DNA from 3 places in the Methylobacterium sp. WCS2018Hpa-22 genome. Region 1 is predicted to be linked to each of the others. Evidence: riboswitches for the same ligand, from Rfam matches in the RefSeq annotation. Region 1 holds a riboswitch; each other region holds the start of a gene.
What was found. A riboswitch is a leader RNA that binds a small molecule or an ion and turns the genes downstream of it on or off. The one in region 1 is predicted to bind cobalamin.
Positions count from the first base shown of each region.

Region 2: another riboswitch for cobalamin. It lies ahead of RQI43_RS14750 (TonB-dependent receptor); the one in region 1 lies ahead of RQI43_RS02220 (TonB-dependent receptor domain-containing protein).
Region 3: another riboswitch for cobalamin. It lies ahead of RQI43_RS03505 (CbtB-domain containing protein); the one in region 1 lies ahead of RQI43_RS02220 (TonB-dependent receptor domain-containing protein).

Region 1 is NZ_JAVTJA010000001.1:464,562-474,645, reverse strand. Features, by position in the region: gene RQI43_RS02240 (DUF6925 family protein) at 1-822, opposite strand, end outside; gene RQI43_RS02235 (ABC transporter ATP-binding protein) at 797-1,615, opposite strand; gene RQI43_RS02230 (FecCD family ABC transporter permease) at 1,612-2,622, opposite strand; gene RQI43_RS02225 (ABC transporter substrate-binding protein) at 2,643-3,428, opposite strand; gene RQI43_RS02220 (TonB-dependent receptor domain-containing protein) at 3,512-5,491, opposite strand; cobalamin riboswitch at 5,612-5,825, opposite strand; gene RQI43_RS02215 (hypothetical protein) at 5,925-6,101, opposite strand; gene RQI43_RS02210 (LysR family transcriptional regulator) at 6,098-7,003, opposite strand; gene RQI43_RS02205 (NADH:flavin oxidoreductase) at 7,109-8,209, shown strand; gene RQI43_RS02200 (DsbA family protein) at 8,282-8,908, shown strand; gene RQI43_RS02195 (DUF6894 family protein) at 9,148-9,387, opposite strand; gene RQI43_RS02190 (universal stress protein) at 9,490-10,084, opposite strand, start outside.
Region 2 is NZ_JAVTJA010000010.1:84,604-94,687, forward strand. Features, by position in the region: gene RQI43_RS14740 (hypothetical protein) at 83-1,192, shown strand; gene RQI43_RS14745 (DUF1993 domain-containing protein) at 1,287-1,850, shown strand; gene RQI43_RS14750 (TonB-dependent receptor) at 1,893-4,037, opposite strand; cobalamin riboswitch at 4,147-4,347, opposite strand; gene RQI43_RS14755 (catalase family protein) at 4,431-5,534, opposite strand; gene RQI43_RS14760 (glucan biosynthesis protein) at 5,702-7,177, opposite strand; gene mdoH (glucans biosynthesis glucosyltransferase MdoH) at 7,416-9,323, shown strand; gene RQI43_RS14770 (hypothetical protein) at 9,342-9,803, opposite strand; gene RQI43_RS14775 (aminotransferase class V-fold PLP-dependent enzyme) at 9,902-10,084, opposite strand, start outside.
Region 3 is NZ_JAVTJA010000002.1:211,909-221,992, reverse strand. Features, by position in the region: gene RQI43_RS03525 (DUF4349 domain-containing protein) at 1-6, opposite strand, end outside; gene cobW (cobalamin biosynthesis protein CobW) at 3-1,037, opposite strand; gene RQI43_RS03515 (DUF1636 domain-containing protein) at 1,034-1,456, opposite strand; gene RQI43_RS03510 (CbtA family protein) at 1,449-2,243, opposite strand; gene RQI43_RS03505 (CbtB-domain containing protein) at 2,274-2,450, opposite strand; cobalamin riboswitch at 2,504-2,698, opposite strand; gene cobU (bifunctional adenosylcobinamide kinase/adenosylcobinamide-phosphate guanylyltransferase) at 2,805-3,317, shown strand; gene cobO (cob(I)yrinic acid a,c-diamide adenosyltransferase) at 3,314-3,934, shown strand; gene RQI43_RS03490 (hypothetical protein) at 3,948-4,598, opposite strand; gene RQI43_RS03485 (RusA family crossover junction endodeoxyribonuclease) at 4,595-5,008, opposite strand; gene RQI43_RS03480 (hypothetical protein) at 5,100-5,822, shown strand; gene RQI43_RS03475 (cobyric acid synthase) at 5,880-7,340, shown strand; gene RQI43_RS03470 (DUF3616 domain-containing protein) at 7,623-8,666, opposite strand; gene cbiB (adenosylcobinamide-phosphate synthase CbiB) at 8,725-9,726, opposite strand; gene cobD (threonine-phosphate decarboxylase CobD) at 9,778-10,084, shown strand, end outside.

The DNA of each region.
Region 1 (10,084 bases):
CCCGCCGTGCTTGATCGCCACGAGTTCCGGATCACCCCAATGGTCGAGCATCTCCTGGAACGCTTCGTAGCGTCCGGCGTCGAAGGCGATGCGTTCGCCCATCATGTCCTTGTAGGGGTGTGCCGGGTGCAGGCCGGCGCAGGGGACCCAGCCCGCCGGGATCGGGGTCGTGGCGGCATGGGTCCGACCGCTGCGCAGGAGCTTCGGCAGCACGTGCGTGTGCGGACCCTCGGGGCTGGTGCCGCCGGACCCGGGGATCGGGGCATAGACCTCGACGCGTCCGACCCGCGCCAGGAACACCCGGTGCGGGCTCATGGCGACGAGGTGCGGCCCGATGGGGTTGGCGTGGTCGAACAACGGCATGCCGACGCCGGCCCGCAGCCGCTCGACGGCCTCCGGATCGCGCACCCGCACACAGGCATCCACGGCGAGCAGGCCGAGGCCGAGGTCAAACAGGATGCCGTCGCGATCCTCGACCCGGGCGGCGTTCCGGTCGGGCCCGAGTTCCGTCACCACGGTCCTCCGGTTCATCGTGCATGTCGCTTCCGGCAGGCAAAGCGCGACCGCGTGGTTCCAGCCCGAGGCGACCGCGGTCTCATAGGCGATTGGCCTCAGGTCGGAACTCGGGGTCAGGGCGATGGCCCCGCGCGCGGTCGCAAGTCCCAGGCGATCGTCAGGGAGGGCCAGGACAGGCTCGTCCGGATCGCGCATGAACTCCGCGATGGCACCGAAGCTGCCGAGGCTCCAGGCCGTGCCCGGATCGGCCAATGCCTCGCGCAGGAGGGCTACGACAGCATCAGGGCTGGTGGGGGAAGGCTGCATCGATGTCCTCCGTATGTGGCCCTGAACGGCTCCAGGGCAGGATATAGTCGGTTCCGTCCGGTCCGGCCCCACGGCACGCCGTGACACCGAACGCATCGGCGAGCAGCCGGTCCGTCAGGGCGACGTCCGGGCGTCCGTCAGCGACGAGGCGTCCCGCACCCAGAACCACGATCCGGTCGCAGAACCGTGCGGCGAGGGTCAAATCGTGCAGAACAGCGACGACGCCGGTGCCGGCCAGGGCCACGCTCCGCAACAGCGTCATGGCATCGAGCTGGTGGGCCGGGTCGAGGGCGGTGATCGGTTCGTCGGCCAACAACCACTCCGCTTCGACGGCGAGCGCCCGCGCCAGCAGCACGCGCATCCGCTCGCCCGTGGACAGGGTCGGTTCGGTCCGCTCGGCGAAGCGCACGACATCGGTCCGTACCATCGCTCGGTTTATTGCGGCATGATCGGCGCCATCGAGGCCACCGAACGCGCGTCGATGCGGCAGCCTGCCGAGGGCGACGAGGTCACGCACCTGCATCGGCCAACCGGCCCCCGCGCCCTGGAAAAGGACCGCGATGCGCTTGGCGCGCGCGTCGCGGGAGATGCCCTTGAGCGGCATACCGTCGAGATCCACGCGGCCCTTGGTCGGGGCGACCAAGCCCGCGAGGGTGCGCAGGAGGGTGGTCTTGCCAGCGCCGTTCGGACCGACCAGACCGACGAGGGCCCCGCGTTCCAGGGACAGGGTGACATCCGAGAGGATGGCACGGCCGCCGAGGCGGACATCGAGGACTGCGGTCGCGAGGCTCATGCGCCGCGCCCTCGCTCACGCAGGAGGAGCACGATCAGGAACGGTGCCCCAACGAGCGCAGTCACCACACCCAGCTTGAGTTCCGGGCGCGTCGCCAGGAGACGAACGCCCAAGTCCGCCGCCAGCACCAGGGCGGCCCCAGCGAGGCCACTCGGCCACAGGCTGGCGCCGGGACGTGAGCCGATCAGAGGTCTTACAAGGTGCGGCACCACGAGGCCGACGAAGCCGATTGCGCCGCTGACGGCGACGCCGCTGCCCACGGCCAGCGCCGCGCCCGTCACGAGGCGCAGGCGCACCGAGACCAGATGGAAGCCGAGACTCGCGGCCGTGTCCTCGCCCAGTGTCAGGGCATCCAGCGCGCGGCCGGTAGACAGCATCAGGCCCCAGCCGACCGCCATCAACGGCAGGCAAAGCCAGACATGGTCCATGCTGCGGTCCGCGAGCGACCCCATCAGCCAGAACACGATCTCCAGGGCCGCGTAGGGATTGGGCGACAGGTTGAGCGCCAGCGCCGTCATGGCGCCGGCTAGGCTCGACAGGGCGACGCCGGCGAGGATCAATCCCAGGGTGGTGCCGCCTCTGGCGGCGACGAGGTTCAGGGCGAGCGCCGCCACCGCGGCGCCGGCGATCCCGCCGAGCGGGAGGGCCAGGCTAAGCGAGGCTGCGAAGCCGCCATAGAAAACCACCACGGCCCCAAGGGCCGCCGCGGAGGAGATGCCGAGGATGCCGGGATCAGCGAGCGGGTTGCGCAGGTAGCCCTGCATCGCCGCTCCGGTGAGCCCAAGGCTGAAACCGACAAGGCTGCCGAGCAAGGCACGAGGTAGGCGCAGTTCCCAGAGCACCAGCGCCGGGAGGGTCGCCCGTCCGGCGATGAGGTCGCTAGCCGCCGCTGGGACATCGAAGGGGGCATACCCGACCGCGATGGACGCGACCGTCAGGACGAGCACAAGCAGGCCGAGTATCCAGACGACCGCGCGGGGTCCGACGACCGCCCGGTCGACCCGCATGGGAGGCGGGAGAGGAGCGTTCATCGTGCCGCCCGTTGGTGTGCCGCCGCAGCGAGCAAGGCCACAACCTCGGCGACCTGCGGACCTGGACAGCTCCAGAGCCGGTTCGGAATCGAGACGGTACGCCCCTGCCGGCGTAGCGCGTCGAGGACGGGATGATGCAGCAGTGCATCGGCCAGCGACGGCGCGCCGGGCTCCCCCTCGTCGAGGACGATGAGGTCGGCGTCGGCCAAGGCCGCCGCTTCCAGCGGGACCTGCCCGAACCGGTCGCGACCGAGTTCGGCAGCGACGTTGGCGAGGCCGGCGGCACGGATCACCGCGTCGCCGAGGCTGTCCGGTGCCACCGTGAAGGCGTTCGGACGCATCACGAGGGCCCGCAAGGGTTTGGCCGCCGGCATCACCTCGGCCAGCCGCGCGTCGAGGTCCGCGACCATTGCCTCGCCGCGCGCCGGGTGCCCGAGGGCCGCAGCGACGGTCCGGATCTGGGCCCGCACCCCCTCGAAGTCGTTGGGTACGCCGAGTTCGAGGAGGGGGAAGCCGACGCGCTTGAGCAGGCCCACCGTGGTCCGTGTCGTGAAGGCACCGGCGACGACGAGGTCGGGCCGCAGGGCGACGATCTCCTCCGACAGGCCGCGTGTCACCGCGATGCCCATGGCCTCCCGCGCGACGGTCGAGCCGCGTGGGTCATGGGCGAGGTAGGTCACGGCGGCGACCTGATCGCGGTCGGCAAGCCGAAGGACGAGCTCGTCCGCGCAGAGGTTCATCGAGACGACGTGCCGGGGTCCCCCGGATGCCGGGGCGGCCATCCCAGCGACAATCGACCAGATTTGGCTGACCGCGAGCATCACCGTTAGGACCGCGATGCCGGACCGTTGTGCCATCGGCGGTCTCAAAACGCGGTCAGGCGGACGCCGCCGTACACGGCGAGGCCTGCCCCGAGGAAGCCGGTGGGGTTCTCGTAGCGGCGGTCGAACAGGTTATCGACCCGCCCAAACACGCTCACCGTCTCGCTGACGTCGTAGTTCACCGCAAGGTTGACCAGGGTAAAGCCCGGGTTCTTGAGCCGGGCCACCGAGAAGTCGCGGTTGCCGTCGACGAAGTGGCCGAGCACGATCACGGTCCCGCTGACGGTCAGGCCCGGGAGGGGGGTCCAGATGGCCGTCGCGCTACCCTTGTGGCGGGGCCGGCGCAGGAGCTCCTGGTGGGTGATCTCGTTCTTGGTCACCGTGTTGGTGTAGTCGACCCGGCCCGTAAGGGTATCGGAGAACCGGACAGCGACGAAGGCTTCCGCCCCGTACGATTCGGCCCGGCCGACGTTCTCGTTCGAGGTGAACGTCGTGTTCGAGGTGATGAGGTTCTTGAAGTCGTTGGCGTAGTAAGTCGCGCCGACGAGGACGCGGTCCCCCAGGGGCTGCTCGATGCCGGCGTCGTAGCCGAGGCTCTCCTCCGGCCTGAGGTTCGGGTTGGCGAAGAAGTTCGAGGCCGGGAAGCTCTGGAACAGCTGGCTCAGGGTCGGCGCCTTGAAGCCGGTGCCGACGCTGCCTTTGATCCGGGTCTCGGTGAAGGGCAGGATGTAGCTCGGCGCGACGCGGAAGGTGGTGGCCGGCCCGAAGGCGTCGTTCTCGTCGTGGCGGATGTTGGCCACGAACGCCGCCCGCTCGAAGGGCGTCAGCTGCACCTCCCCGTAGCCGGCCGTGTTGCCGTTCCTCGCCCGCAAGTTGCCGGCCCCGAACGGGCTCGGGTCGGTGGTCGACAGGCTCTCGTCGTCGCGCTGCGCCCCGAACAGGACGAGGTTGCCGGGCGAGAGCTGGTAGTCGCTGCGGTACTCGTAGCGGGTGCGCTCGCCCAGGCCCGTCGTCGCGTCCGGCGTGGCAAGGGGGTCGAGGGGGCCCCGCTGTCTGTTGAACAAGTTCGAGTAGTTGATCGCGAAGAGGTTGTGGAACCCCGCGAACGGCGTCCACTCGGCCTCGTTGCGGGTGAAGACCTGCTGCACGTCGGCGGCGCTCCGGAACGCCGCCGGGAAGGCTGGGAAGGTGCTGTAGTCGGTGCCCGTGAACAGGAGACGGGAATTGATGAAGCGCGTCACCGAGTTGATGCGGAAGGTGTCGGTGAACTGGTAGCCGAACTTCGCCGAAACCGTCTCGTTGTCGTAAAAATTCGGATGGATCGACCGGCCGAACGGGACAAGGTTCGGCGGCGTCACCGGCGTCACGGCCGCACGGAAGTGCTGGATCGAGACCGAATAGTCGAAGCCGTCCTCCGACCCGCTGATCCTGCCGCTTTGGTTGAAGGTCCCAAACGACCCGCCCTCGATCCGCACGGTGGCCCTGGCCGGTCCCTCGCCACGTTTCGTCGTGAAGGAGATCGCGCCTCCGATGGCGTCGCTGCCATAGAGGCCGCTCTGGGGACCCCTGAGCACCTCGATGCGAGAGAGGTCGTCGGTCAGGAGTTGCCCGAAGTCGAAGGAGCCGTTCGGGTTCGACGGGTCGGTCGCGTCGATGCCGTCGATGAGCACCTTCACGTGGTTCGAGTTCGAGCCGCGAATGAACACCGAGGTCTGACCGCCCGGGCCGCCGGTCTGCACGACGTTGAGGCCCGGCACCTGCTGGAGGGCATCCGGGACGGTGCGGCGTTGCTGGGCCTCCAGCGTAGCGGCGGTGAGCACGGTGACGCTTGATCCGACCTGGTCGACCGGGGTCGGAACGCCGGTGGCGGAGACGGAAAGCTCGGAGAGCGTGACGGCCGCCTCGGCCCCGCGCGGGACATCGGCGAAGGGGGCGGCGGCCTGTTGCGCAAGGGTGGATACGGGAAGGGAGGCGCAGGCGAGCGCGAGCGTGTGCAGGCACGCGGATCGGGAGGGGAAGGACACGGGACAAGCCTCGGGCGACGTCTGTGGCACGTCACCGCGAACGAGGCCTGGGCGCTTGCCTGCCGTTAGGACAGCCGAACGCCTCGACACCCATCAGGACACCCCGCCCGATGCGTTTCGCGTGTGACCACGACTGACGGCAGGTCTCCTGGCTCGCGGGTCACCGCCCTCTCATCGTCTTCCCAGATGCAAGGCACCCAGTGACGTGTTGATGATGGGCTCGCCGCTTACAGTTGCGGGGGCAGCCGCGGCTTCGGGGAGGCCCTTTCGGACCTCATCCTCACCGCGTTCCCTTTTGATCCTCCGGGGAGGAACCGTCGGGGACAAGGAGCGCAATCAAAGCGTCCGCCGTCAATGGCACGCAAAGGCTTTCCGACGATGTGTGCCTGGAAGGTTACAAGTCAGCACTTACGAAGGTTTGCCTCGGTGCTATTCAGCGTCCGCTTTTCAAAAATTCGGCCCAAAAGCAGACCGTCGCATAACCACCCGCCCCGGTCATAGAGCAGACGGTCTCGTACCGACCCAACACAGTCGTCGGGACCGCCATCAGCGCTTCCCGAAAACGGCCATTCGTCGGCCGTCCGGCGGCATCGCGGTGCTTGATCGTCATGGCCGCGCCTGGGCTGGAATGGACACCATCAACGCGGACTTGAGCCCGTCGATGAACCGACGCACGCGCGGCGGCATGTGCTGCCGGGTCGGGAGAACCGCCCAGATCGCCAACTGCTCCGGCTCGACGTCGTCGAGCGTGACTGTCCTGAGAGTGCCGTCGGCGAGATCCTGCGCCACGTCCCAGTAGGTCAGCAACGCGAGTCCGGCGCCGGCGACGCAGGCCGCGTGCACCGTATCGACGCTGCTGGCCGCCAGCCTGCCCTTGATGCGCTTGGCGACTGGATGTCCGGCGTGGGCGAATGTCCATGCGTCCATCGCGTGCAGCGTCAGGCAGGCATGTACATCGAGGTCCGCGAGACTCCCGGGGTAACCGTACGCCGCGAGGTAGGCCGGCGCGGCGCACAGGATACGAGGGCTGTCCGCAACCCGCATGGCGACCAGCTCGGAGGTTGGCAGGGTCGCCACCCTGATCGCCACGTCGATTCCCACGGCCACGATGTCCACGATCCCGTCCGAGAAGGTCAGGTCCACCTTGAGGCGCGGGTTCTCCGCCATCAGCCGGACGACCAGGGGCACGACAAGGGCTCGGCCGATACGGTGGGGCGCAGTCACGCGCAAGATGCCGCTCAGGCCCTCGTGATGTTCGGAGAAGGCCGCGGTCGCCGCCTCCCGCGCTTCCAGCATCGTCTGCGCGAGCGGCAGGAACGTCTCGCCGTCCGCCGTCAGCGCGACGGACCGCGTGGTGCGGTGGATCAGGCGCACCCCCAGCTCAAGTTCCAGCGCCGCCAGGCGCCGACTGACCGCCATCGGGGACAGTCCCGCCTGCCGCCCCGCGGCCGAAAGGCTGCCGGTCGTGACGATGGCGCAGAACAGGGCCACATCCGAGAGGTTCATCGGCATATCATTGGGCGATAAAATGCTTATCGTCCATCCTGGCTACCGAGTGGATGTCCCGGCGGTTAATTTGCTCTCAATCGAGCGGAGAGAGCAGGTCGGAGGTCAGACATGAGCGCGAACACGGACAGCCTTTTCACGGCGACGGATATAAACGGCGTCTCGCTGCGTAACCGCTTCGCGGTCGCCCCGATGACCCGCGTGAGCGCCTCCGAGGACGGCACCGCCACGGAGACGATGGCCCGCTACTACGAGCGGTTCGCCCGTGGCGGCTTCGGGCTCCTGGTCACCGAGGGTATCTACACCGATCAGGCATTCGCCCAGGGCTACCTCCATCAACCCGGCATCACCGATGACGGCCAAGTCCAGGCTTGGAGACGTGTGGTGGATTCCGTGCATCAACATGGTGCGCGCTTCTTCGCGCAGCTCATGCATGCGGGCGCGATCAGCCAGGGTAACCGCTTCCGTGACACCACCGTCGGGCCTTCGGCTGTGCAGCCCAAGGGTCACCAGATGGAATTCTACTACGGCAAGGGCGCATACCCTGCGCCTGCCGCCATGAGTGAGGAGCAGATCGCCGACGCCATCGAAGGCTTCGCCGCGTCGGCCGCCCGCGCGGTCGCGGCCGGGTTTGATGGCGTCGAGATCCACGGCGCGAACGGCTACCTCATCGACCAATTCCTGACCGACTACGCCAACCGGCGCGACGACCGCTGGGGTGGCGACACGCTCCGGCGCACCGCCCTCGTGCGTGCCGTGTTCGAGGCCGTGCGGGTCGGGGTCGGGGCTGGCGTTCCGGTCGGCGTGCGCATCTCGCAGGGCAAGGTCAACGACTTCACCCATAAGTGGGCGGGCCGTGAACAGGACGCCGAGACCATCTTCGGCACGCTCGCCGACGCCGGGGCCAGCTACATCCACGTCACCGAACACAAGGTGTGGGAGCCTGCCTTCGAGGGCGGGCAGCACAGCCTCGTCGCCTTAGCTCGCCGCTACGCACCGCACGTCCCGCTGATCGCCAACGGCGGCGTGCAGGACCCTGCGCGGGCGCAGGAGGTCATGGCTGCCGGTGCTGACGTCGTGGCGCTTGGCAAGGTTGCGCTCGCAAATTCAGACTTTCCGAACCGCATCCGGGCCTTGCAGGAGGTGGCAGCGTTCGATCCCACCATCCTTGGTCCCATCGCCAACATCAAGCCGAGCGAGTTGGCAGCCTGAGGGGCACGCGGTGCAGACGCCACCATGTCGAAAGCCTCCTGTGCCGGCCCAGATGAATGTGGAGCATGAAGCATGAGCGATGACCTCGGCACGGCGACCGTGAAGCCTGCCCGCACAAAGATCCGCGTCTGGATCGACTTCGTCTGTCCGTACTGCCTCCTGGGGGAGCAGCTCATCCGGACCGCCACCGACGGGCTCGACGTCGACATCGTCTGGATGCCGTTCGAGCTGCGCGCCTACCCGACTCCGACGCTGCGGCCCGAGGACGACTACCTGCCCACGGCATGGAAGCACGGCGTCTACCCCGCCGCCCAGCGGATGGGCGTCACGATCCGACTGCCGACCGTCTCGCCGCAGCCCTACACTCGCAAGGCGTTCCTCGGGCTTCAGTATGCCGTCGAGCACGGGCAGGGAGATGCCTACGTCGATGCGGTCCTGCGCGCCTTCTTCCAGGAGGATAGCGATATCGGCGACACAGACCTGCTCAAGGCGATCCTCCGGGGTCTTGGTCTCGATCCTGATGCCCTCGACACGGTACTCGCCTCGCCGCTCCACGGGGGACGCCACGACGTGGCATTGCTGGAGGCACGAGAGGCGGGCATCCGCGCCGTCCCCTCGGTCGCGATCGGTGATCGCCTGTTCTCTGGCATGCCGCAGCCCGAAATGCTGCGCGCCGAAATCCTACGCCAAATCGCTTAGGTCCCCTTTCCGGTAGCTGCTGAAGTCACGGCTCATCAGTTTTGAGGTCCGAGTCGGATCGGGAGCCGCCCCGACGGCAGTGTTTGCTTCCGCCAACTCCCACCCAGAAGCGGACCATCGCAAATCCACCCGTTCTGGCCATAGAGCGACCCAACAGAACGCGACACGTGGATGCCGCCGCTTGCAGGGCGGCGCCGTGCAGGTATTCCGGGATAGCACATCCAGGCGTACGGCTCGGCTCAGCGGATGATCCAAAGGCCGATCACGGTCAGGCTGACGGTGTAGACCGGACAATGGTCGGCATCGCTGACCACCACCGCGTAGATATGGGAATCCGCGCTCTGCGAAAGTTCGTCCCGGGCGATGTTAGGCAGGAGCTGCTTCGCGACCAGACGCGCGGCCTGAAGGTCCGCGCATTCGGTCCCCTCCTCGTCGAGTTGCATGATGCCGTCATAGACGTCGAAGAAATAGAGGGGCATCGCGGTCCCCATGCGTGGCGGTTTCAAGGGACCGAGACGGACTGGGTGCCCTCATATGCATGTGTCCGGTCGGACGCGGGACTCAGATAGACCGGACGCTAGTCAGTGGCTCATCAGGCAACTGACCGGAGAGTAGGCGAGCAGGTCGCGGGTGACGCCGCCGAACGCCCATTCGCGCAGGCGGCCGTGGCCATAGGCCCCCGCCACCAGCAGGTCGGCGGCGTGCTCGCTGGTCGCTTCTAAGAGCGCTTCGGCCGTCGAGGCACCATAAGCGTCCTTCGGTACGGCGGTGGCGTGGACGTCGTGGGCCTGGAGGTAACCAATGACGTCCCGCGTGTCGCCGGCGCCCGCGCCTTCGTCGACGGTGAGCACCACCACGCTGGAGGCACGCTTGAGGAAAGGCAGCGCATCGCGGACGGCACGATGTGCCTCGCGCGTGTTCTTCCAGGCGACGGCCACCCGCCGCGCATCGAGATGGTCCACGGTCGGCGGGACTACCAGCACCGGGGTGCCGAGCCGCATCACCGCATCGCCCGGATCAACCGACAAGAGCGGACTGCCGTCGTCGCCACGGCCGACGATCACCAGGTCCGCGGCGGCCGACTGGCGGGCCAGAAACTCCAGCGGGAAGTCCAGGTTCGAGCGCCACTCGACCCGGCTTCGGCCGCCGCTGGCCTCGTCGAAGGCCGCATGGGCG
Region 2 (10,084 bases), on a different contig from region 1:
CGGCGAGCTGCGGCCGATGGACAAAGGCCCCGGCCCGGCGGAGACTTACTTCAACAAAAAACGGGTTTGGGAGAGAAATGCCATGAGGCTCAGGCTTGGTCTGGCCGTGCTCGCCGTCGCCTTCGCAGGCGTGGCCGCAGCGGAGCCCCCGACCTTCCAGGTCGATTCGACTTGGCCTAAACCCTTGCCGAACAACTGGATCATGGGCCAGGCGTCCGGCGTCGCGGTGGATGCTGAGGACCGGATCTGGGTGGTGCAGCGCCCGCGCTCCCTCACCGATGACGAGAAGGCCGCCAGCCTCACGCCGCCACGTACCAAATGCTGCCACCCCGCTCCGCCCGTGCTCGTCTTCGACCAGGCGGGCACCCTCGTCCGGTCATGGGGCGGGCCGGGCGAAGGCTATGATTGGCCGCAGAACGAGCACGGCATCCATATCGACCACAAAGGCTTCGTCTGGCTCGCCGGCAATGGTGAGCAGGATGGCCTGATCCTGAAATTCACGCCGGAGGGGAAATTCCTCCTGCAGATCGGCAAGCAGGGTCCCCAGACCAACAGCCTCGACACGACCCGCCTCGGACGGCCCGCCGCCATGCAGGTGGACCCCGAGACCAACGAGCTTTTCGTCGCCGACGGTTACTTCAACCACCGGGTCATCGTGTTCGATGCCGAGACCGGAGCGTTCAAGCGGATGTGGGGCGCCTACGGCAAGCCGCCCACCGACGAGACCCTGCCCGCCTACGACCCGGCCGCCGCGCCGGCCCAGCAATTCCGCAACCCGGTCCATTGCGTCCAGATTGCCCGCGACGGGCTGGTCTATGTCTGCGACCGGGCCAACGACCGGGTCCAGGTGTTCCGCCGCGACGGCAGCTTCGTGAAGGAGTTCTTCGTGGAAAAGGACACCCGCGCCAACGGCTCGGTCTGGGAACTGGCGCTCTGGCCCGACCCCGACCAGACCTACCTCCTCAATGCGGACGGCGCCAACAACGAGGTCCGCACCCTCAAGCGCGACACCGGCGAAGTGCTCGGCGCCTTCGGCCGCAACGGCCGCATGGCCGGCGACTTCCACTGGGTCCACAACCTCGCCGTGGACAGCAAGGGCAACGTCTTCACCACGGAGGTGGACACGGGCAAGCGCGCGCAGAAGTTCTTGTTCCGGGGGGAGATGGTGGTGCGGAAGCGGGTGGGGCCGTAGGGGTCGGAATGGGAAAAAGTGGGCCTCGACTTATGGTGTTCGCTCTCGCGGAAATAGGGTAGGCCTTGAAGTAGCCGTCGCCGCGAGACTGATTATGTCGCTGACTAACCTTCTGGTACCGACCTACAGGAACATGTTGCGGACGCTGTCCGGGCTGCTGGACAAAGCAGTGCATCAGAGGGTGGATCAGGCCGATGGTCTGCTATCGGCGCGTCTGGCACCAGATATGTATCCACTGGCGTCACAGGTTTGTTTTGCTGCCTATCAAGCTCAGGAAGCAACGTTCCGCCTTAGCGGCGAAGATATTCCCCAATCGCTTGCTGCCGTGGCAGCCGAGGGGCGCAATGCCGGCGACGTGCCCGGCTCAATCGCGGATGCACGGGCTCGCATCGCCGACGCATTGGCGCATCTGGACGGCCTCCCGGACGATGCTCTCGATGCCGGAGCGACCCTGCCAATCGTGATCGAGCTTCCGGGCAACATCACGTTCGATATGAGCGGCGAACAATACGCTCGGGATTGGGCTCTGCCTCAGTTCTACTTCCACGTCATCACCGCCTACGCCATCTTGCGGCATTACGGCATCACACTCGGCAAAGCCGATTATGTGCCTCACATGTTCGCATATCTCCGGCCCGGATCACTGCCATCAGCATGACCGGAGAGCGGCTTGGCTGCCCGCAACCCGCTCCCATCCCTCTCAAAACCGCCCCGCCACCGTCAGCCGCACCGCCATCGGCTCCACCGGATGCAGATGCGTGTCGGCCACGCCGCCGGCCGGTTCCCCCCGCAGCCGCGACTCGTAGAAGTAGTCGATCTGGCTCGCCTTGACGTTGAGCAGGTTGAGGATGTCGAGCTGCACCGTGACGCCGTTCTCGAAGTTGTAGCCGATGCGGCCATTCACCAGCGTGGTCGGCTTCGAGCGGACGGAATTGTCCTCGATGAGCGGGCGCGGCCCGAAATAGCGAAGCCGCATCGTGCCGAACCAGCCGAGCGCCTCACCGAGGGTAAAGCCGGCCGCCGCGATGGCGGTGGGGGCGGCGGGAATGCGGCTCCCCGCTGGGTCGCGATCGGCGAAGCGCGCATGGGTGACGGTGAGGTCGGCATCGAGAGCGAGCCAGGGCGTGACCGCGTAGTGGTTGGTCCACTCGATGCCGGTGCGCCGGCTCGGGCGGCTCGGCTCGGTGGTGCCGGCATCGCCCACGAACAGGTTCTCGGAATCGAAATCGAGCTGGAACAGCGTCACGGTCGATTCGAGACCGGCGATGGAGCGGTTGCGCAAGCCCACCTCCGAGCCCACCGAGCGCACCAGCAGGGGCACCCGGTCGAGGGGGAACAGAGGGTTGCCCGGATCGACCGTGATGGTCGCGCCCCGCGCGTCGTTGGAATGGAAGCCCTCGCCGTAATTCACGAACAATTCGGTCTCGGCCCAGGGGCCGAACACGACGCCGAGCTTAGGGCTGACGATGCCGTCCCGCGCATGGCCTGAGTTCAACGGATTGTTCGATCTCACGGTGGCGTCGTAGGCATCGGCGCGGAGGCCGACGCTGGTGCGCAGCCACTCGGTCCAACGCAGGCGGTTCTCAAAGTAGAGGGCAGCGCTGCCCTCCTGCACGCGGTCGTCGCGCACGGTGGAGAGGGAGGTGCGCGCCCGCGTGTTGAACAGTCCCACATGGATGTCGTCGAACCGCGCCTGCACGCCGATTTCGTTCTCCATGGGCAGGCCGAACAGCTCACCCTTGAACACCCTGGCGATCTCGCCGCCGGCGACGGTGCGGCTGTCGAGCTGGCGGAACTGGTCGCCGTTGACCGGGTCGTTGAGGAAATAGGTGAAGTTGTTGAACAGGTTGAGGTTTGAGCGGATGACGTAGGCGCTGGCGCGGGTGACGCCGCCGTCGTCCGACCGGCTCCAGCGGCCCGACAGGGAGAAGCGGCTGGCATCGCCGCCATCGCTCGGATCGAGAGTGCCGAAGCGGCCGATCACGCCTTCGGAAATGGCCCGCTGCGGAACCTGGTTCGTCGCCGTCCAGCGGTTGGAATAGGCCATGCCGGTGAGGGAGAACCCGTCGAGGGCGGTGCCCTGGCTGTAGCGCAGCACGCCGTTGAGCTTGCGGATGTCGTCCGGCACCACCCATGGGCCGTCATAGACCTGAGCCTCGCCAGCGGCGAGGAGCGTCCCCTCCCCGAGGGGTGCGGAGGCGATGGTGAGCGCCCGCTTGTAGCCGAAGCTCCCGAGGGAGGTGAGCGCGAGAGGGCGGGGCACCGCGTCGATCGTGTCGATCCGCACCGATCCGGCGGAGGCGAAATCCCCGTCACGGGCGAAATACGGGCCCTTGTGGAACTCCACCGCGCCGACGAGTTCGGGAATGAGGAAGTTGATGTCGGCATAGCCCTGGCCGTGGCCATGGGTGCGCATGTTGGCCGGCATGCCGTCGATGGTGATGGCGATGTCCGTGCCGTGGTCGAGGTTGAAGCCGCGCAGGAAGTACTGGTTGGCTTTTCCTTCGCCGGAATGCTGCGTGACGATGAGGCCGGGCACGGCTTCCAGCACCTCGCCGGGGCGGGTCACCGGGCGATCGTTGAGGGCCCTGCCGGTGATGACGCCCGAACTCGACGTCAGCGCGGGAGCGGACAGGGCGCCGAACGCCTCGGCCCCGCCGGTTCCACCAGTGGCCCCGCCGAGACCGGGACCGGCCGCTGCAGGGGGCGGGCGCATGTCGGCGGCCACGGAGAGTTCGTTGAGGGTCGCCTCGGCGGTGGTTGCCGTCCCGGACTGAGCAAGAACCGGCGAGGCGGATGCCAGGAATCCGAGGGCGAGGAGTGGGGGAACGAGACGGGCGGACACAGGCGGAGACCTCGGGCAACGGCAGTGGCACGTCACCGCGAACGAAGCCGATCCCTACGCGAGCGCAGGCCCCGACACCCCACCAGGACACCCCGCCCGATGCGTTTCGCGTGTGACCACGACTGACGGCAGGTCTCCTGGCTCGCGGGTCGACGCCCTCTCATCGTCTTCCCAGGCCCGAAGACCCAGTGACGTGTTGATGATGGGCTCGCCGCTTACAGTTGCGGGGGCAGCCGCGGCATCGGACAAAACGTCCTCACCGCGTTCCCTTTTGATCCCCCGAAGAGGAACCGTCAGTCTCAGGCTAGGTCGGCCGCGACGAGAGGGTCAATTGCGAGATGATCCCGCACCGATCATCGCCGCTGCCCTGTCGCATTGCAGCAACGTCCGGCGTCAATCCGGTAGAGCGTCGAGGTTCTTCGGCTCCTCGATGCGGCGGCCGTTCTTCTCGGCCCGGAAGCGCTTGCCCATCTCGTAGGCCGATTTGCGCATGCGCATGATCCCGCCGAGCGGCCGGTGCGCGGCCAGCCCGTGCCAGGGGCTGAACGACAATCCGTCATCGACATAGGCGGCGCGGGCCTCGCTCCAGCTTGCCTGCGGCGCGGCGGTGAGGGTGGCGATGGTACGGTAGGGGCTCGCGGTCTCAGGCCAGACCACGGAGGCGTCCTCCACCGGCATGTCGTCGAGGTTCAGGCACAGCTGTGCACGCAATTCCCAGGTGCCGCCGTGGATGCTGAAATGCGCCATCACCGCCTCGCGGATTGCGTTGGCGGCACTCGTGTCGTCGAGCGGCTTGTTCGCCAGCGCCCTCATTTCGGGAGAGACCGGGACGAGGGAGATCTTGGCGATGTGATCGCCGAAGCGCAGCGGGACCTGACTATAGAAACTGTCGCCGAGGAGATGCGTCTCGGGCTGCCCACCGAGGATCGCCAGGGTCGGGCTCGGCGAACCGGTGGTCGCGACGACTGCGCTCTGCACGCCCCGAAGCGCCGCCGAAGCAGCCTTCTTGAGCCCTTCCGCCCGGTCCGTGGTCTTGGCGAGGAGCTTCAGCGTCGCGAGGAACGGCTTCGGTCCCGGCGCCGAGAAGGCCGGCCCGTTGACGAGCACGAAATCCTGCGTGGCATCCCCTTCCGATCCTTCGAGACGCTCTCCCTCGACACCGAGGACCTTGATCGCCACGCCGCGCGGGGTGGAGACGCTGTCGTCCAGGATGTCGCCCGGAATGGTCGAGAAGCGCATCACCACGGGGTAGCGCCCCGGCTTCGCGAACAGGCCCTGCGCCAGTTCAGGGGACAGGTCGGGCGCCACCTCCAACTCGGCCCTCAAGGCGCCATGCGCCTTGGCATGGACGCTGCGGATGGCATGGCCGCCATGGGCGAGGGTCGTCTCGCTGATGGAGCGCATGGTCTCGTTCAGGGCCCGGCTGGTCTCGGCCTCGTCGGGTTCAAGGGTCTCGATGGAGGGCGTGTAGCGCAGGTAGTCGGTCTCGATGGCCAAGGGTGCTGCTCCGGGGGAAGGCGGATTCCGCGCGCCGAGGCGTTTCGACGGCCTCCGGGGAACCGGGCGGCTCCGCAACCTGATGGTGTTCCAGCTTAGGAATCCCTGGCCCCTCCTCCCGTTCCGATCCCTGCGGCATCTCGCCAAGTCGTGAAAGCGCCCGGCGATCAGGCGGCGTTGTCCCAGGTCTCGCTGATCGGACGCCCGCCGCGCACGAGACGCGCGCGCAGGACGACGTCACCGGGTGGCAGCGGCGTCGGCGGGCGCCATTCTACGTAGAGACGCCAGCCACCCGTCTGGGGCACCCGTTCCACCACCGGATCGACCATGGTGCCGGCACTGGCCGAGACCTCGGCCGCGATGTCACCGTCTGGGCCGGTGGGCAGGCCCGGCCCTTCGAAATCGATGACGTAGAGGCGCCGCTCCGGACTCGGCGGCGTGGTCGGCCGCAGGCGCTCGGCCGAACCGAAGCGGGTGGAGACCACCCGGGCGAGCGCGCGGAGCACAGCGGTGTCCGGTTCGGCCCCGACGGTCGAGAGCGTGTAGGCAAGGTCGAGGGTGCTCCCCGCCATGACGGGCGCGGCCGGCACGAAGGCGGCGACAATGTTGTCCATGTACTCCTCGCGGGACGGGATTTCGAAGAGCTGCACCGCCCCGGCGCCGAACCCCGCCTGGGGTGTGACCCAGAGGCCGGGCCGCGCCTCGTGACGGGCCTGGACATCAAAATAGGCGGCAAAGTTTCGTTCGCGCTGGAACAGTCCGAACCCGTCGGGGGGATCGGTGCGGAAAGCCGAGATCTGCGGCTCACGCCGTCCATTGCTCAGGGGGCGCCACAGGCGATCGTCCTTGGTCGCCACCACGAGCCCGTCCGAATCGTGAACCTGGGGCCTGAAATCGTCGAACGGCTCGGCTCCGCGCGCGCCCGGACCGTTCGCGCCATGCAGGAACATGCTGGTGAGTGGCGCGAGGCCGAGACGCGGGATCGCGGCGCGGGGATGCAGCGAGGCGGTGACGACCATTCGCGAGGTCTCGCCGGGTTCGACCACGAAGCGGTAGGCACCCGTAAGACTCGGTGAATCGAGGAGCGCCAGGATCGTGACGGCGCGGGAATCGGCCTTCGGCTCGCAGATCCAGAACGCCGTAAAGTCCGGAAATTCCTCCGCGCCCGGACCGCCGGTCTGGATCGCGGCACCGCGCGCCGACAGGCCGTATTCCTGCGTCTTTCCGCGAAGCCGAAAATACGAGGCACCGAGGAAGACTAGGAATTCTTCCTGATTAGCCGGCTTCGCACCATCGAAGGCGTGATGCAGCCGGAAGCCGGCAAAGCCCAGATCGCCGGAAAAGTCCTGCCCTGCCAAGTCCGACCCGAGATCGAACAGGCCCGACTGGTAGAGGATCGGCTGCGGCGGCCCGTCCGGCGGCTGGAGGAACAGGGCGACGCGCTTCTTCTGCAGGAAGCCGCGATGGAACAGCTGCAGCGAGAATGAACCGCTGAGGCGCGGGGCTGCGTCGGGACGGAAGGTGATCGCGCGGTAGCCATCGTAGCTGAGGCCGGCGAGCGGGGCCGGGAGATCCTCCGGAGCGGGCCGGTAGGGTGCGCCTGCGAGGCGGCGGGCCTGGGCCACGACGCCCTCGAAGGTCATCGGCCCGTCACGGGGAGGGTCGACTTTATCGGCGGCCATCGTTCTGGCGGTATTCAGGTCGACGGCACTAGGCATTATCATGCCTGCGGCCACGCTGAGCGCGGTTTGCAAGGTCTGTCGCCGCGAGGGGGCATCACGCCCCGAACGCTCGTCTTCACCGTCGCCCCGTATCATCGATGTCCTTCGCTTCATGATGGACGACGGCCCCTCTCAGCCTCGATCGAGTGTCCAGCGCCCCATGTCCATCACGCGGTTGTCGCACGACGCATCCCCGGTCGGAATCCCGAACCCGGCGATTCCCGAAAGTCAGTCCGGCGAGGCCCCTTCGCTGCTGATGCGGCGGCTCCTGCTGGCCCTGCCGACCCTGACAACCGCGGCCGCGATCTCCTGGCTCGCTTTGTCCGCTTACGGACGCCCGGACGGCGTCCTGGGTTGGGCCGTGCTGGTCCTGTTCGGCCTCGTGATGACGTGGCAATCCTTCGTCGCCTGGCAATACGTCTACGGACTCGTGGCGGCGGGGCTCGGCGATGCCGCCAAATCCGCGATCGAGATCCGCTCGGCCACGGTTCCGGCCACCGCCTCGGGCCTCAGCCGCACGGCTGCCGTGGTGGCGATCCATGCCGAGGATGCGGTGGCGGTGTTCGCCGCGTTGCGTGTCATGGCCCGCTCGCTTCAGCGTGGCGGCGGCGACGGGTCCGATATCGACATCTTCGTCCTCTCCGACACGCGTGACGGTGCCATCGCGGCGGTGGAGGAGCATGAATTCGCCCGGATCGAGGCATGGGCGCGTCTGAACGGCCCTGGCCTGCCGCGCGTCCGCTACCGGCGGCGCCAGGACAATGCGGGCCGCAAGGCCGGTAACATCGCCGAGTTCTGCAAGTCCTACGGCTCGGAATACGATTTCATGATCGTGCTCGACGCCGACAGTCTGATGACCGGCGCCACCATGCGCCGCCTCGCCCGGTTGATGGAGGAGGCGCCCAAGGTCGGGCTGATCCAGACCGTCTCCTACGCGACCGGCCGGGACACGCTGTTTGCCCGTATCCAGCAATTCGCCGTGCGGCTCTACGCGCCGCTGTCGATCCGCTGCCTCGAGACCTGGCAGGGCGCGGATGGAAGCTATTGGGGACACAACGCGATCCTGCGGGTCGCGGCCTTCGCCGACAATGCCGAACTGCCGGTGCTGCCCGGCAAGGCACCGCTCGGCGGCGAGATCCTGTGCCACGACATCGTCGAGGGCGCGCTCCTGCGCCGGGCCGGCTGGGAGGTCCGCCTCCTGCCGGAGATGGGCGGCACCTGGGAGGAGATGCCAACGAACCTCGTCGATCTTCTCGGTCGCGAGCGTCGCTGGTGCCAGGGCAACATGCAGCACCTGCGCGTCACCACCCTGCCGGGTCTTCGGGCGGCGAGCCGCTGGCACCTGATGGTCGGCATCCTGTCCTACCTCGCCTGCCCGCTCTGGGTGCTGTTCCTCGCCACCGCCTCTATCCAGGCCGCCGTGACCGGCGATCTCGGCCTCCTGGCCTATGGACTCACCGGGACGGGCCTCGCCGCCCATGCGCTGGCTGCTCTTGTCGTGGCCGTGATGGCCCTGCCGAAGCTCCTCAGCCTCGGCCATGTCCTGGCCTCGCCGACCCGCCGCGCCGCTTTCGGCGGCACCGCCTCGCTCCTGAAGAGCGCCGTGCTCGAACAGATCGTCTGGGTGCTGCTCTGGCCGATTATGACGGTCTTTGCCGCCGGCGCCGTCGCCACCACCTTCATTGGCCGCGTGGTGCGCTGGGATTCGCAGGTGCGCGACGACCGTCAGGTGCCGTGGTCCGAGGCGATCCGCCTGCAGGTGGACGCCCTGGTGGCGGGCGCCCTGCTCGCCGGCCTGCTGGTCTATGCCGGCGACCCCTGGCTCGCCCTGTGGATGGGGCCCGTGGCCCTCGCCCTGCTTACGAGCCCGGCGTTCAGCGTGCTGACCAGCCGTGCCGATCTCGGCCGCGCCTCGCAGAAGAACGGCCTGTTCCTCTCCATCGACGACACCGACCGTGCCGCCGAACTTCTGGACCTGGCATCGGTCCGCCGGGGCGAAGAGCGCAGCAAGCCCGTTCGCCCGGACGTCTGGGCAAGCGCGGAGGCGGAAATCTCCGCACCGCGATGAGGTCAGAGGAGTGAGAGGCTAGGGTTTCTCCAGCACTTCGATCGGGTTGGTGCGCTGGCTCGGCTTCGGCTCGGCGGTGGCGGCGCCGGCATTCCCATCCGCCTTTTCGCGCCGGGCGCCGGAACTGGTATCCGCGCCCGGTCCGGTGCCCTGGGTCGGCACCGTGCCGCTCGCCAGTTCGAGGCAGGTCACCATCTCCACGTAGGACGGGAAGCCGCCGGCCTCGAACTGCTTCTCGCACTGCCTCTTGGCGGCTGGTGAATAGTCGCCCCAACGGCTCTGGGCTTCCTTGCGCGCCGCCTCCTCCGAACGAAGGCAGCCTTCGACGGTGGAAGTGTCGCTGACGCTGGCTTCCGCGCGGACCGACGACTTGCAGGTCGCCTGAATGTCGAGCTTGGGCGGACCATCGGCGGCCGGGGCCACATTCGTGAGGGCGACGAGCGCGAGGGCGCCGGTCAGGAGGGGAACAGGGTATCGCATCGGGTCGTCCTCGCTCGCATCGCGGCGACCGCCCGGCGGCGGTCCGTCCCTCGCACAATGCGCGAAGGGCGGGATCGCACCAAGAACCGACGAGGAAATCAGCCGAGGGCCGCGTCCAGATCGGCGAAGAGGTCGTCCGCATGCTCGATCCCCACCGAGAGCCGCAGCAGATCGGGCGGACATGGCGTGCCCGGCCCTTCCACCGAGGCGCGGTGTTCGATCAGGCTCTCGACGCCGCCGAGCGATGTGGCGCGCTTCCATAGGCGCACCCGCGCCGCCGT
Region 3 (10,084 bases), on a different contig from region 1:
GCTCACCCCGCCAGGGCGGCTGCCACCGCCCCCTGGTCGAAACCCTTCAGCCCGATGACCACGAGCCGGCCGTCGCGGTTCTCGCTCGCCCGCCAGGGGCGGTCGTAATGATGGGCGATACGGGCACCGACGCCCTGGACCACGAGGCGCATCGGCTTGCCGGTGACCTCGGCGAAGCCCTTGATCCGCAGGACGCCGCTGGTCTCGGCGGCGCGGGCGACGCGGGAGGCCAGATCCTCGGCGCTCGCCGTGGCAGGCACGGCAATGGCCACGGAGTCGAAATCGTCGTGATCGTGGTCCTCGCCCTCGCCGTGATGGGAGGGGCGGGCGTCGAGATCGTCCTCGGCGGCGGCGCCGAGACCGAGGATCACGCGCGGATCGAGGCGGCCATGCTCGGCCTCGACCATCTTCACCGCGCGCGGCAGCTGGCGCTCCACCTCGGCGCGGACCTTGGCCTTGCCGGCGTCGTCGAGGAGGTCGGCCTTGTTCATCACCACGAGGTCGGCGCAGAGGAGCTGGTCCTCGAACACCTCTTCCAGCGGGTTGTCGTGATCGACGCTGGCATCGTCGGCCCGCTGGGCGGCGAGGGCTGCCGGATCGTCGGCGAAGAAGCCGGCAGCGACGGCCGGGCCGTCGATCACCGCGATCACCCCGTCCACGGTCACCCGCGAGCGGATCGCCGGCCAGTGGAAGGCCTGGACCAGGGGCTTCGGCAGAGCGAGGCCGGACGTCTCGATGAGGATGTGCTCCGGCGGGTCGGCGCGGTCGAGGAGCTTGTTCAGGGCGGGCACGAAATCGTCCGCCACGGTGCAGCAGATGCAGCCATTGGCCAGCTCCACGATGTCCTCGTCCTGGCAACCCTCGATGCCGCAGGCGGCCAGGAACGATCCGTCGAAGCCGATATCGCCGAACTCGTTGACGATGATGGCGAGCCGACGACCGCCGGCATTCTCCACGAGGTGACGGACGAGGGTCGTCTTCCCGGCTCCGAGGAAGCCGGTGACGATGGTGCAGGGGATCTTCTCGACGATGCTCATTCGGCGGCGTCCGGAATTCTGTCCGCGCGGGGCGGAGGAAACGGGGGAATGCGGGCGACGACGCCTTTGCGGAACGCCTCCGGCCGCGCCTTCCAGGGCACGATGCCGTCGGGCGTCTCCGCGTACAGGCCGATGCCCGCGAGGATGGTTCTGGCGGATTCGACCGGGTCGAGATCGCCGTAGACGTAGGTCCAGCGGCCCTCCGACGCCACGGCGACCGTGCAGGGGCGCTTGCAGACCGACAGGCACTCCACGCTCTCGACCGCGATGCCCTCGATGGCGGCTTCCGTCACCGCATCGCGCAGCGCCGAGACGAGGCGGGCCCCGGCACGGGGCTCGGATGTGTCGCCGGCCGTGCGGCAGGTGGCGCAGACATAGAGTACGACCGGTCTGCCGGCCTGGATGTCCTCGTCAGGCATGCGACGTCGTCGGGCTCTTGCGCCCGACGCTGTTCCAGGCCCAGCCGAAGGCGAGGCCGATCACCGCCCAGAACACGAAGGCGATGCCGAGCGACCGAGCGGCGAATTGGGCCGCGTAGCCCGGGGGCAGGGCGGAGGCAGTGTGGCTCGTCTCCGGAGCGCCTGCCAGATGCGGCGCGACGAGAAGCACGAGCCCTCCAGCGATGGCGATGGAGGAGCGGCGGATCGCGATGAGGTAGAGCCCCATGGCGGTGGCGGCCGCGGTCATGATCCACCAGAACTGGCGTTCGGCGAGCGGCGCCGCCTCCATGCCGGGCAGTTCAGGCGGCAGACCGAGGGCCGGGGCGAGGGCCACGGCGAGGAACCCCGCGATGGCGAATCGCAGGCCGGTTTCCGGGCTCGGCTCGCGCCCACAGGCAATGAGAGCCGCGCCCAGCAACAGGGCGTAGCCGACGCCGCCGACCAGGGTCGCGAGGGCGGTGAAGACCATCCGGGGAAGGCCGGGGCCGGGCTGCCAGGCCGGAGCGACCTCGCCGCCTTCGACACCGTCCGTCTTGCCGCCATGGTCCTTGCCGCCATGGTCGTGGCCCGAATGGACGGGCACGATGAGGGAGGCCGGGGAGACGCCGCGCGGCATCCATTGCGCGGCTGGCGCCGTGGCTTCGCCGCTCTCGTAACGCTCGGCCGCGATGATCAGCGGCGAGGTGAGGGCAAGCTGCAAGCCCGTGGCGACGACAGCCGCCAGGAAGCCGGCGACCAGGGCCGCCGACACGAGTCGGATCATCATGAAATCAGGTCCTGGCTGAGCGCTAGGCGGTCAGTGGCAGGGGAAATTCTGGGCGTGCCGGAAATCGTGGGCCGCGTTGTGCAGCGCCATCGCCGGGGCGAAGCCGGCCATGAAGACGAGCCCGAGGCCGAGGAAAGCGGCCATGAGCACTGCGCCGAGACGCTCGTTGCTGCGGGTGCCGGTGAGGGCGAGGGTGTTCGTGGTCATCGTGTCAGGTCTCCGGCCGCCCCGCCGGCGGCGTTCGAGGATAGAGCGGGAGGACAATGTCCCCTTCGGAAGGCAGGTCTCCTGGCTCGCGGGTCATCCGGTCCTGCCGCCTTCCCGGATCGCTCCGGTGGCCGATGGCAGGCCCGTCTCCGCTCACAGTTGCGGGGGCAGCTGCGGTTTCAGGCGCGAGCCCTCACCGCATTCCCTTTTCACCCCGTCGCCGGGGCACCGTCCGAACTTCGCTTCTACGCGCTCGCGCGACCGCTGACAACGCGCTGCCAAAGCGTTTTACCGGCTTTGACGGGGCAGGGCGGTTTCGCGCTAAAGGGAGCCATGCGGCAGCCTTCTCCAAGAATGACACTGGTCCTCGGCGGCGCGCGCTCGGGCAAGAGTCTGCACGCGGAGCGCCTCGTGGAAGCCCACCCGGCGCCGTGGCTCTACCTCGCCACCGCGCAGGCCTGGGACGACGAGATGCGGGAGCGCGTCGCCCTTCACCGGTCGCGCCGCTCGGCGGATTGGATCACCCGGGACGTGCCGATCGATCTGGCCGAGGCCGTCGCCGCGGCGAACGGGCCGGTGCTGGTCGATTGCCTGACCCTATGGCTTACCAACCTGATCCTGTCCGAGGCCGATATCGAGGCGGCGAGCGCCGCGCTGATCGAGGCCTGCGGTCGCGCGCCGGGGCCAGTGGTACTCGTTGGCAACGAGGTCGGTCTCGGCATCGTACCGGACAACGCGCTCGCCCGCCGCTTCCGCGACGCGGCCGGGCGCCTGCACCAGCGCCTCGCCGCGCGGGCCGACCATGTGGTGTTCATGGTGGCGGGACTGCCGATGATCGTGAAACCCCAACCCGGAGCGAGCGCATGAGCGTTTCAGACACGAGCGACCCGGAGGCCGAACGGCACCGTGAGAAGATGGAGAAGCGCAAGGCCGTCCAGGACGCCGAGGTCGCGGCCAAGACGATCGAGAAGGGCCTGCTCATCGTCAATACCGGCCCTGGCAAGGGCAAGACCACGGCCGGGCTCGGCCTCGTCCTGCGGGCGCTCGGCCATGGCTGGCGGGTTGGCGTGGTCCAGTTCATCAAGGGGGGGTGGGATACGGGCGAGAAGCACGCGCTGAAGGCTTTCGGCGACCGGATCGAATGGCATACGCTCGGCGAGGGCTTCACCTGGGAGACGCAGGACAAGGCCCGCGACATCGCGGCGGCCGAGCATGCCTGGGCCAAGGCCGAGGAGCTGATGGCCGACCCGACCATCCGCCTCGTCCTCCTCGACGAACTCAACATCGCCCTGCGCTACGATTATCTGCCCATCGACGCCGTGGTGGCGGCTTTCCGGGCGCGCCGGCCCGACCTCCACGTCATCGTCACCGGCCGCAACGCCAAGCCGGCCCTCATCCAGGCCGCCGACCTCGTCACCGAGATGGGCAGCGTGAAGCACCATTTCTCGGCCGGCGTGAAGGCGCAGGAGGGGATCGAGTTCTGACTGCTGGGCGCGGTCAGGCCACGCCGCCGACCGGCTGATTCTCGTGGAGGACGAGCTTCAGCGTAGCGACGAAATCCTCCAGGGCGGCGGGATCAAGGTCTCGCTGCAGGGCCCCGTGGGCGACGGCGTTGCGCAGGCTCGCCATGGGGCGAAGCCGATCCGCCTCGTCGGGCGTTACGATGCCTTCGCCCGCGAGCTGTTCGATCAGCCGTGCGGACGATTGAGATCGCGACAGGCGGTCCGGAATCAAGGCCCGCCCGATGGCTTCGAAGGTCGACCAGCCAAGCAGCAGAGCGGCCTCCATCTGGCCGGCTGCGATGAGAGCCTCGACCTTCGCGATCGTGCGGTCAATGATGTCGGGCGTCACGCCGTCGATGGCGGGTACGCCGCCGCCGGAGCGAGCGTAGTAGATCCGAAGTTCCCAATCGGCGACACCGAGGAACCGGTCAGCGACTCTTTCCTGGCTTCCCGATCGCGAGCCATCCCGCACGATCTCGATCGCGAGATTCTTGGGTTTTCCGAGCGCAATCGCGTCGGGAACGTAGTCGCCCATGAAGGATGGCAGAAGCTGGCGGGAAGGGTGAGTATAGACCTCGTAGCCGGCATCCATGAGTGTCGGGATGATGAGGTCGAGGACCGGCCGTTCTGGTTCCATGCCGCTCATGCCAGTTCCTCGAATGGATCGTCCGAGAGCCTTACGTATAGAATCGGCTTCTGTGCCGACAGGGCCGCCGCCAGGACGGGGCTCGGCTGCGTGAACGAAAACACCCGCTGCGGTTCGAACTTCTGGATGACCACCCGTTCGATCTGAGAATCATCCATGTAGATGTGCTGGTTGAGGGCATCGAGAACCAGTTTGACGATATTGTCCACATCGCCCTGCACGGAGCCGACGGGGAAGTAGAACAGCGTCACGGCGAGTTTACCCTCGCAGGCGAAGTGATTCTCGGGCAAGGAGCCGTCGCTTGCCGCTCGGACCTTCTGCTTCCATTGCGATTTGGAACTCGATCGGGCCGATTGGAACGAGACCGGTGTGCCGCTGACGAGGAACTCGATGGGAAAGATGAGCTCCACGAGAGATCGCCTAGCGTCGCGGGCTTCGGTCCCGCAACTTATGCACGGCTTCATCAACGTGTATAGGGTATCGCGGAATCTCCCTTGGGTTGTGTTCCGTCGCGGCTTCCGACGCTGCCTCGTTCCGCTCACGCTTCTTCTGTCCGGTGCCGGTGCGGCCTCCGCGGAGTCCATCACATCCTGGCCGGACACCTATCTCGCCCGCGTCGAGGCGCTGGCGGTGATGGAGGGGCTCAATGCGCGGCTCCTGGCGAGCCGCAGCGCCACCGCGACCCTCGAAGGCTGGTGCTTCGAGCACGGCATGGCGACGGACCCGCGGCTCACGGCGACCCTCCTGCGCGATGTGGACAAGCCCGCCTCGGAAGAGACGCGCCGCCGCCTCGCCGCCGGACCCGAAACCGTCCTGAAATATCGCCGGGTCCGGCTCGCCTGCGGGAATCACGTTCTGTCGGAGGCCGACAATTGGTACGTGCCGGAGCGACTGAACCCGGAGATGAACCGCCTGCTGGAGACGACCGATACACCCTTTGGCAGGGCGGTCCAGGCGCTGGGCACCACCCGCCAGACCATCGGGGCGGACCGTCTCTGGCAGCCTCTGCCGCCCGGTTGGGACCAAGCGGCCCCGCCCGATCCCGCCTGCGCGCCGCTCGCGATTCCGGACCGGCTGTTCAGCCATCGGGCCGTCCTGTTCACGGCCGAGCGGGTGCCGTTCTCGGAGGTCGTCGAGACCTACGCCTCCGCCATCCTCGATTTCCGCCGGGCCGCGCGGCCTCTCGATACCGCCTGCGTCGCCGGCCCGCCGTCGCGGCCCTGACGCGGTCGTGCTAGGGCTCGCCGACACCCCTCGGCACACCGGACGAGACCCGATCGCATGACCGCCCGCGCCTTCATGATCCAGGGCACCGGCTCGGATGTCGGTAAGTCGCTGATCGTGGCCGGCCTGTGCCGCGCCTTCACGCGGCGCGGCCTCGCCGTGCGGCCGTTCAAGCCGCAGAACATGTCCAACAACGCGGCCGTTACCGCCGATGGCGGCGAGATCGGCCGGGCCCAGGCGCTGCAGGCGCGGGCCTGCGGGGTGGCGCCCTCCATCCACATGAACCCGGTCCTGCTGAAGCCCCAGAGCGAGACCGGCTCGCAGGTGGTGGTGCAGGGCCGGATGGTCGGCACCGCGAAGGCGCGAGATTACCAGGCCTGGAAGCCGCGTCTCCTGGCCTCCGTGCTCGAAAGTTTTGATCATCTGAAGGGCCAGGCCGACCTCGTCATCGTGGAGGGCGCCGGCTCGGCCTCCGAGGTCAACCTGCGACGGGGCGACATCGCTAATATGGGCTTTGCGCGGGCCACCGACACGCCCGTGATCCTGCTCGGCGACATCGACCGGGGCGGCGTCATCGCCAGCCTCGTCGGCACCAAGGCGGTGATCGCGCCCGAGGATGCGGCGATGATCGTGGGCTTCCTCGTCAACCGGTTTCGCGGCGACCCGAGCCTGTTCGCTGACGGCATGGAGATCGTCGCCACGGCGACCGGCTGGCCCGCCCTCGGCCTCGTGCCGCATTTCCCTGAAGCCGCGCGCCTGCCCGCCGAGGATGCGCTGGGGCTCGCCGGTTCCGCCTCCTCCGGCCGGACGCGCATTCGCGTCGCGGTGCCGGTTCTCCCTCGCATCGCCAATTTCGACGACCTCGATCCGCTACGGGCGGAGCCGGAGGTGGAGGTCGTGCTGGTCCGGCCCGGCGAGGCGATTCCGGGCGACGTCGCCCTCGTCCTGCTGCCGGGCTCGAAGACCACGATCGACGATCTCGACGCCCTCCGTCGCGAGGGATGGGACATCGACATCCGCGCGCATCTGCGCCGGGGCGGCCATGTGCTCGGCCTCTGCGGCGGCTACCAGATGCTGGGCCGGACGTTGAGCGATCCGCACGGGATCGAGGGCGAGCCGCGCAGCGTCGCCGGGCTCGGCCTGCTCGACGTCGAGACGGTGATGACGCCGCTGAAGCGCCTCGAGGCGGTGAGCGGGCGGAGCCTCTCCGACGACCTGCCGTTCAGCGGCTACGAGATGCATGTGGGCGACACGGCCGGTGCGGACACGGTGACACCGCTGCTACGCTTCGCCGACGGACGGGTGGACGGTGCGGTCTCTGGCGACGGGCGGGTCTGCGGCACCTACGTTCACGGCCTCTTCGCCGACGACCGGCAGCGGGCCGCCTGGCTCGCGCGCCTGGGAGCGGCCTCCGACGGTCATTCCTACGAAGGCGAAGTCGAGCGTGTCCTCGATGCCCTCGCGCGACATGTCGAGGCGCATGTCGATTGCGACCGACTGTTCGCCTTGGCGCGCTAGCAGTTCCCCAACATAGGCTCGACCGATCGGGCTCCCGCGCAAGGCACGAGCCATGAGGAAGTAGCCCGAGACGCCGTCGCCGCCGGAGGTCGACGCGCCTCACTCGTGAGACGGGGCCGAGCTCCTGGCTGCCCACCGTGGTGCTGCCTGGGCCCGCGCTCAAACTCGCCTGTGGGGCGAGCTCGATAGTCGCGGTTGTGTCCGCCCTGTGCCGGGACGCCGTCCGCCGCAGCGTCGCCGCGCCGGTCGTCGCCCCACACGCCGCCTGAACGACAAAGGCTGTCAGGGAAGTTTGTATTCGAGCGGTCCGCCATCCTTGACGCTGTCGAACATCACCAGGATGCGCTTGTCGCCCAGCACCGCGACGCCCTCCGCCTTGGCGCCCTTTTCCGCCCCGGTGAGATGGCCGATCGGCTCTAGCTTCGCGTTGGTGGAGGCCCCGGCCGCGAACAGGCTGTAGGGCACGTCGGTCTGCCCCTGAGCCGGCCCGGTGAGGACGAGGAGCCGCCCGTCGGGCAGGATGGCGAGATCGCGGATCCCGGCCCCACGCCCGACCGTGAGGGGGATCACCTGAGGGGCGGCCTTGAGCGGCTCGTGCCCCTGCGCGAAGAGAGCCCCGACATCCGCCTCGACGATGAAGGTCTTGCCGTCATGGGACGGTGCGCGCAGCCCGGCGAACAGGCGTGTTCCATCGACGGCGACGCCCTCGATATTGAGGCCGTTGGGCGTAGCGTCGCCGTCATCGGTCTGGAGATCCTGCGTGTAGTAGGCGCTGACGGTCTCTGCCAGGCCGAGGGCGTCACCGAGGCGGTAGGTGGTCTCGACTGCACTCGCTCCCACCGGCTCGCCGGCCGCGTCGACCCTGATGCGCGCCAGCACGAAGGTGGAGAGCTTGAACTTCGCCTTGCCGCGCGAGCAGCCATGCGAACCGACCACGTAGAAATACGGGGCGGCATAGGCGACGCCTTCGCCGTCGAGATCGTCGAACTTGCCCTCGCCGCCCGAGCATCCGTTCTTCGAGGGCGGGGTTCCCAGCGTGTTCGGGCTCGGTCCACCGCCGACGAGGTCTATATCGGCGCCGGGCGTGATCGTGTGCCCGTCGATGGTGATGAATTGCGCGCCGGTATTCTCGTCGTTGACCACGAGGCAGCGGCGTTTGCCCTCCCGTGGGGGCATGCAGGCGATGCCGCTGATGTCCTTGGCGGGCTTGCCGTCCTTGCCCTTCAGGCCGGACGTCATCGTGTAGGGCGGATCGACGGGCACGAGGTCGTGCTGGCCACCCCCCGCTGCCAAGGCCGGCGCGGCGGCTCCGTGAAGGAAAAGCATCGCCAGAAGACCAGTCCGTGTCATTGCCGGGTGCCCCTTCGAATGTCGGTGATCGGAATTATAGAAAAACAGCTTTGAGTATCGATGCGCCAAGGACGACACATCCGAAAAGCAGCGCGCAGGCGATGCGATACAGGGCCAGCGCCCGCTCCACATCATGAGGGCCCGCCTCCGCCCGTCCGTCGCCCATCCAGGAATCGTCGACGATCTCGGAGCCGTACATACGCGGCCCCGCCAGCCTCAGGCCGAGCGCGCCCGCCATTGCGGCCTCGGGCCAGCCGGCATTGGGCGAGCGATGCCGGCCCGCATCGCACCGGATTGCCCGGTACGCACCGGCCGCGGAGGCGCCGGGATGGAGGAGGGCGGCCGCCGTGATCAGCCCCGCCGAGAGCCGAGAGGCCGGGAGGTTGACGAGATCGTCGAGGCGGGCCGAGGCCCAGCCATAGGATTCGTGGCGGGGCGTACGATGGCCGATCATGCTGTCGGCGGTGTTGATCGCCTTGTAGAGCGCCCCCCCCGGCAGGCCGCCGATCCCGATCCAGAACGCGGGCGCCACAATCCCGTCGGAGAAGTTTTCCGATAGGCTCTCGATGGCGGCGCGGCAGATGCCGGCTTCGTCGAGGCTCTCCGGGTTGCGCCCCACGATCATCGCGACTTCGCGCCGTCCGCCAGCCAGCCCCTCGGAGCGGAGCGCCGAGGAGACACGGCCGACATGATCGTGGAGGCTGCGCTGCGCCGGCAGGGACGCGCAGACGAGGCCGAGCAGGATCAGGGCAGACAGGTGACCGGACACGGCGGCCAGCACCGTCGCCCCGATCGATATCGCCCCGACGACCGCCAGGAGGGCGAGAAGGCCGACTATCCCGGCCGCGCGCCGTCTCGCCTCGCTGCCCGTATTGAGGGACCGGTCGAGCCGGGCGATCACCCAGCCGATCCAGGTGACAGGATGGCCCAGCGCCCTGTAGAGCCGGTCCGGATAGCCGGCCGCCGCCTCGATGGCGAGGGCGAGGCCCAACACCACGAGCGTATCCGGCGGATGGAAGACAGTGGTCCAGGTCATCGGTTCGCGGAGGGGATCCAGGCTGGTGGGCGGGAGCGCGACGGAGGCCCGATGAGCGGAAGCGAGGAGGCGGGCGGGGGGATTCTGCCCATCGCCCATGGCGGCGATCTCGACGCCGCCGGGGCGCTGTTCCCGCACGCCGAACAACCCTGGATCGACCTCTCCACCGGGATCAATCCGGTCCCGTATCCTTGTCCGCCGCTGGACGCCAGCACGTTCCGGCGGCTTCCTTCCCGTGCCGACCTCCACGCTCTGCTCTCCGCCGCCGCCCGCGCCTATGGCGTCGTCGATCCGGACCATCTGGTCGCGGCGCCCGGCACGCAGATCCTCATCGAGACGCTGCCTCGACTGAGGCCCC